DNA from 2 places in the Limnobacter thiooxidans genome. Region 2 is predicted to be linked to the other one. Evidence: predicted binding sites of a transcription regulator. Region 2 holds the regulator's gene; the other holds the start of a gene.
What was found. The regulator HrcA, encoded in region 2, represses chaperone genes, less so after heat shock. The targets are predictions, from matches to a motif close to TTAGCACTCNNNNNNNNNGAGTGCTAA.
Positions count from the first base shown of each region.

Region 1: a site for HrcA is predicted at 1,787-1,813, ahead of rpoH (RNA polymerase sigma factor RpoH). Genes of this name have one in related genera too.

Region 1 is NZ_AP028947.1:216,998-220,417, forward strand. It holds gene RGQ30_RS01005 (FecR family protein) at 1-57, opposite strand, end outside; gene RGQ30_RS01010 (glutathione S-transferase) at 63-740, opposite strand; gene rpoH (RNA polymerase sigma factor RpoH) at 812-1,741, opposite strand; gene RGQ30_RS01020 (polysaccharide pyruvyl transferase family protein) at 1,985-2,923, shown strand; gene RGQ30_RS01025 (hypothetical protein) at 2,998-3,420, opposite strand, start outside.
Region 2 is NZ_AP028947.1:2,129,290-2,132,709, forward strand. It holds gene grpE (nucleotide exchange factor GrpE) at 1-27, opposite strand, end outside; gene hemH (ferrochelatase) at 175-1,281, opposite strand; gene hrcA (heat-inducible transcriptional repressor HrcA) at 1,347-2,363, opposite strand; gene RGQ30_RS09720 (NAD(+)/NADH kinase) at 2,442-3,395, shown strand; gene recN (DNA repair protein RecN) at 3,385-3,420, shown strand, end outside.

The sequences.
Region 1 (3,420 bases), 1.6 Mb from region 2:
GCCGCTGATTTCCCGGATTTTTGCCTGTTGTTCGATGGACGCTGTTGCTGTGTTCATGGTCATTAAGCGTAGTTGTAGGGGCCGCCCACTTCAAGCGCCTTCTTGTAACTGGGCATGGCGTGGATGCGTTTTACATAAGCCGCAATTTTGGGCATGCTGTTGATGGACTCGGCGCGGCTGATGGCCGCTTCCAGTGGAAAGCTCATCATGAAGTCGGCGCCTGTCATTTCGCTGCCGCAAAACCACTCGTTTTTCGACAATACGCCTTCAATGTAGGCAAATTGCTTTTCAAGGTTGGGGTTGATGAAACCGCTTTTCACCTGTTTGGAGATGCCGCGTGCAATGGGCAACACAATCGGCTTCAAAAACGCAGGCACCGGGGCATTCTCGATTTTGTTGAATACCAGTGTCATGACCAGCGGGGGCATGGCGGTTCCTTCAGCAAAATGCATCCAGTAGGTGTAATCGCGGTGGGCTTGCGTGCCGTGTGCTGGGCGCATTTTGCCGCCAGCCTTGTCGATCAGGTATTCCACAATGGCACCGCTTTCCGCCACGGTGATGTCACCGTCCGTAATCACGGGCGATTTCCCCAACGGGTGGATTTTCAGCAGCTCGGGTGGGGCCAGGTAGGTTTTGGCATCGCGTGCGTAGCGGGTCACCTTGTAAGGCAGGCCAAGTTCTTCAAGCAGCCAGATAATGCGCTGCGAGCGTGAATGTTCCAGGTGGTGTACTTCAATCATGATAAAAAAAGGGCCTGTTGCCAAGCCCTTAGTGTAGGTCAGTTTTAACCCGAAATGATTAGTAGTCTTAATTAAACTTCGCCGTGTTCGTATTTAAGCAGGGCAGTTTTCATTTTTTTCATGGCTTGGGTTTCAATCTGGCGGATGCGTTCTGCCGATACACCCAGCTCAGCGGCCAGGTCGTGCAGGGTTTTGGCATTCTCGCCCGCCAGCCAGCGGCTGGAAATGATGCGCTGGCTGCGTTCATCCAGGCTGGCCAAGGCCAGGTCCAGCCCCTCGCTGTGCAAACGCTCCATATTGGCACCTTCCAGCACTTCACTGGGCTCAGCGCCTTCAGCGGCCAGGTAGCGGACGGGGTTGTAGCTGGTTTCTTCGCTGTCTGCGTCAATCACCGGGTCAAGGCTGAATTCATGGCCAGCCATGCGGCGTTCCATGTCGGAAACATCCTCGGGGCGCACATTCAATTCTGCCGCCACTTCGTTGACTTGATCTGGCGACAGGGTTTGGCCGTATTTTTTGAAGCTGTTCAGGTTGAAAAACAACTTGCGGTGCGCCTTGGTCGTGATCATTTTGACCATGCGCCAGTTGCGGATAATGTATTCGTGGATTTCGGCCTTGATCCAGTGCAGCGCAAAGCTGACCAGGCGCACGCCGCGCGTGGTGTCAAAGCGCTTGACGGCTTTCATCAGGCCGATATTGCCTTCCTGAATCAGGTCGGCGTGGGGCAACCCATAACCCAGGTACTGGCGTGCCACGGCCACAACCAGGCGCAGGTGGCTAAGCACCAAGCGGCGGGCAGCTTCAAGGTCGTTGTCGCGTTGCAGGCGCTCACCCAGCTCGATTTCCTCTTCAGGAGTGAGCATGGGGATTTGGTGGGTAGCGGAAATATAGGCATCAAGGTTGCCAAGCGGTCCACGGGCCACCAGTGCCCAGGGGTCGCGCACGGCAAGGGCGTTGCCGGGGGCGCGAAGATTAGCAAGTGTTAATGCATTTGTGGTCATGATTGCGGTGTTCTCCGAATAAATGAACCAGTTTCAACGGTGATTTTAGCACTCTTCGTTTAGGAGTGCTAATGGGTTGGAAAGTTCCTGGGTCAACGGGAATGTTGTCGACTACGTTTGCCTTGATACGGGTCGTGAGTACCCACGCAGTACAACTTCAGGTTTTTCACCCTTTGCAGGCTGGCTGTAGGCCATAGCGCTTTACAGACCCCGCATGCTTACCCAATCAATTGGCCAGACAACATGAACAATTCGTACACAGCCCATCAGGAATTGATGGGCAGTTTGAAGAATCGCCACCGCGATATCCTGAAGCTGATCAACGGCCAGCCCGTCCATCTTCTCGACGTCCCGGTTTATGGCAATGTGGGTGACCTGCTGATCTTGAAGGGAACAGAAACCTTCTTGAAGGAAAATCGGGTGAAGGTGGTTCAAATTGCATCCATCCACAATTTCAATGAAAACATACAGCCTGGCGAGGTCATTCTGTTTCAGGGTGGCGGCAATTTTGGTGACCTGTACCCGGTGCACCAATTGCACCGGGAAAGCGTGATTGCGAAGTACAGGAATAACAGGGTGATTGTATTGCCCCAAAGTATTCACTTTGAAAGACCGGAAGCCTTTGATGCCTGTGCAGCCACCCTTCAGTTGCACCCGGATTTACATATTCTGGTTCGTGATGTGGGGTCTTTTAAAAGTGCCCTGCAGATGACCGGCAATTGTCACTTGATGCCTGACATGGCCCACCAGCTTTACTCGTCAAAAACACGGCCAGCAAGCAGTGGCTTGCGTTTGCTGTTTCAACGGCTGGACAAGGAGTCTTCCGACCAACAGGTCGACATGAAGTGGGACACCAAGACGGATTGGGACCTGCTGATTGCGGATGAAATGAAAACCATCTGTTTTTTCAGGCGGCAGCTTGAGCGGTCCCAAAAAATAGGTCTGGATTGTTTGGTCATGCGCCTGTGGCTGATTTACAAGAACCGCTTGATCGCCAAGGCCGAGCAGTTTTTCCTCAAACACGACTTCGTGATTACAGACAGGCTTCATGGCCATATTCTGGCTTCTTTGCTGAACACAAAAAATTGTGTGCTGGACAATTCATACGGCAAAAACTCGGGTTATGTGGATGCGTGGACAAAAACTAGCCCACTAGTCAGTTGCAAAGAGCTCTTGACCTAGTGGGCGTCGTATCTTGAATCGCAGCATTTTGCTGAACAGAACAAACTGAAGTTCAACACACGGCATGTGTTGATTTAGTCGCGTTCAGGACGCTCAGCACGTTCAGGACGTTCAGCTTTCTCGGGACGCTCTGCACGTTCAGGACGCTCAACTTTCTCGGGGCGTTCAGCACGTTCAGGACGTTCAGCTTTCTCGGGACGCTCTGTACGTTCAGGACGCTCAACTTTCTCGGGGCGTTCGGCACGCTCTGGACGTTCTGCTTTTTCAGGCCGCTCGGCTTTTTCAGGACGTTCGGCACGCTCTGGACGTTCTGCTTTTTCAGGACGCTCAGCTTTCTCGGGACGCTCTGCACGTTCACCACGCTCGGCTTTTTCGGGTCGTTCAGCGCGCTCGCGGCGTTCAACCCGTTCAGGGCGGGCCAGTTGCGCAACTTTCTCCAGTTGATCCAAGCGTACCCGTTTTTCCACACCATTGACCAGTGACTGCTCCCGCACGTC
Region 2 (3,420 bases):
GTTCGGCTTTCCAGTGGGTTCTGACATGTCTTTTCCTCCAAGTGAATTCAATGGAAGCGATCAATTCACGCATCAATCGCTCCTGCTCTGGACGGCAATTGGGGGCTTGAACATGAATTTCAAGCCCCCAATTCGATTGATTTGCTCTTATTTGCCGAAAAATACCCTGAATCGCTATTGCGCACCCATCTCTAGGGCCAGTTTTCGGCTTTCCGCCAATTCAAGTGCCATGGACTCTTCGTAACCCATATCAACCGGCCAGCCCTGCATGTGCTGGGCTGTAATTTCCGACAACATGGCAGCAGACAATTCGCTGTCGTTCAGGCAGGCAATGTAATGGAACTCGCCACCACCTGCGTGCTGAAAGTCTTCTCGGCCTTCCTGGTTGATCTCCTCCAGGGTTTCAAGGCAATCTGCCATGAAACCGGGGCACATCACATCAATCCGCTTGGTACCCGCCTTGCCCAGGGCCTCCAGGGTTTTGTCTGTGTAGGGTTCAAGCCACTTGGCTTTGCCAAAACGGCTCTGGAATGTCACACGGTAATCGCCTTTTTGCAAACCCAATTCCTCGACTAGCAGACGCGCCGTTTTGTAGCATTCGCAATGGTAAGGGTCTCCTTTGAGCAAAGTCATCTCAGGCACGCCGTGGAAGCTGAACAACAGCACATCACCACCTTCAAAATTCGGCCTGCCGTTGATCTGCCAGTGCTTGCGGACACTTTCGGCCAAAGCGTGAATGTAGGCCGGGTGATCGTGATAGTGCTTGACCAGGCGCAACTCCGGAATATTACGCACGGGTTTGGCCCAGTCGAACACAGCGTCAAACACAGAGGCTGTTGTTGCAGCAGCATATTGAGGATAAAGCGGAAAAACCAGGACTCGGTCATAGCCGTCTTTGCGAAGCTGATCCATACGGCTGGCCACAGACGGGTTGCCATAGCGCATCGCCAGCTCAACCCGAACATCCCAGCGACGTGCCTTGAAGGCCTCACTCAATACCCGCACTTGCCGCTTGCCAATCGCCATCAGGGGCGAACCTTCATCAGTCCACACCGTGGCATATTTGGCAGCAGATTTTTTGGGGCGAATTTGCAGAATGATGCCGTTCAAAATGATCCACCAGATCAATTTTGGAATTTCAACCACCCGTGGGTCCGAAAGAAACTCTTTCAGGTAACGACGCAAGGAAGGTGTGTCTGCATTGTCCGGCGTACCCAGATTGACAAGCAGTACAGCTGTTTTTTGGGGGGTGCCGTGGCGAAAAGGGGCTTCGGTGCGCATGGATACTGCCTAGTGAACAACAAGTCTTGAAGTATACCGAAAGCGAACCGTGGTGAAACGGAACCCTAGTCCGGATCGGACAGCGCAGAAGAAACGAGTTTGGATGTGATATCCACAATAGGAATGAGTCGCTCATAGGCCATGCGTGTGGGGCCGATCACCCCCAAGGTGCCAACCACTTCGCCATTGACCTGGTACGGCGCGGAAATCACGCTCATTTCCTCCATGGGCACCAGGCTGGAATCGCCACCGATAAAAATCTGCACACCTTCGGCGCGGTTCGAACTCTCCAGCAGCCTCAACAAGGCGGTGCGCTGTTCGAACACCCCGAACATCTTTTTCAAACGGTCCATGTCGGTTGACAGATCCGACACGTCCAGCAACTTTCTTTCACCAGACAACAAGACGCCATCTGTGGCGCTTTCCTCGGATTCGGTACCCGCATTCACGGCAGCCTGCATGAGTTTGCTGATGTCCTGGCTGATCTGGTGCAGTTCTTCCGACAAACGTTGCTTGGCCTGCTGAAAAGTCAGACCTGCAAAATGCTGGTTGAAAAAATTGGCAGCCATGCTGAGCTCAGACTGGGTGTAAGGCTTTTCAACAATCAAGATCCGGTTTTGCACATCCCCATCAGGAGTCACAATGATCAGCAACACCTTTCTGTCCGAAAGACTTAAAAACTCCACGTGACGAAACAGGGCTGCCTTTTTGGGCGCAGTGATGACACCTGCGAACGACGACAGGCTGGACAGCAAATTCACGGCCTTGCTCAACACGCGGTTCGGGTCTTCGCGTTGAATACCACCGCTCAAGGCGGTTTGCACATCAATGGCCAGTGGTTTGACCGTCAACAGGGAATCAACGAACATCCGGTAACCCTGCGGTGTGGGCACGCGTCCAGCTGACGTGTGTGGCGACACCACCAAGCGCAATTCTTCAAGATCAGCCATCACATTGCGGATAGTGGCGGGACTCAGATCCAGCGTAGACCACTTGGACAAGGCCCGCGAACCCACCGGGCTTCCATCCGTGATGTACCTTTCAACCAATGTTTTCAATATGGAACGGGCGCGTTCGTCTATCATCAAGGTCACTTCAAATGCGTGTTGCGATACGATTGGGTTTAGGCCCCACTTTACGACAAAAACAGGAACTCAAGAATGCCAAAACAGAAAGGGATGTGCATTGCTGTATTTGCAAAGCATGGTGCCTCCCCAAAACAGGCCATTTGGCGAAGCGTCGTAGACCTGTTGGCCGCCAATTCATTCAAGGTTCTGGTCTGTGACAACATGCTGAGCAGCACCGCATCCAAAAAAATAAAACTGGATGACGACCATCCCAATTTTGAATTCGCCACCTTGGCAGAAATCAAGAAAAAGGCAAAAATTGCGGTAATTATCGGAGGCGACGGCACTTTTCTTGGTACCGCGCGAGAACTGGCGGACTCCAACATTCCTTTGATCGGCGTTAACCAGGGACGCCTTGGATTTTTGACTGATATTCGCCTTGACGACATCAACCCCACCTTGGTCGATACCATCAACGGCCAATCAGTTGCTGAATCGCGGTCTTACCTGCAAGGGCAAATATTAAGACAGGGCAAACTGGTCGAAAATCACATTGCACTGAACGACATCGTCATCAGCCGCGGCATTGTGGGTGGCATGGTCGAACTCCGCGTCGAAGTGGACGGCACATTCATGTACGACCTGCGGGCAGATGGCCTCATTGTATCCACACCAACCGGGTCGACCGCCTATGCCCTGTCAGCAGACGGTCCTATTCTGCACCCAAGCCTGGCGGGCTTGCTGATTGTGCCTGTGGCACCCCACGCTTTGACCAACCGCCCGATTGCCTTGCCACAACACAGCACAATCGATGTTTTTGTGACTGGGGGCAAGCAAACCGGCGTGCACTTTGATATGCAGTTCAACGGACGTGCCAAAGTGGGTGATCAAATTCGGATCAAGGTGTCACCACACCCTATCCAGCTTTTGCACCCGGCACGTTATGATTACTTCGCCATGCTGAGGCAAAAACTGCACTGGAGTGCAAGCCCAACAGAAACCCCCCACAAAACTCGAGGACTTAGAGACAGCAGCCATGCTAAGTAGTTTGACCATTCAGGATTTTGTAATT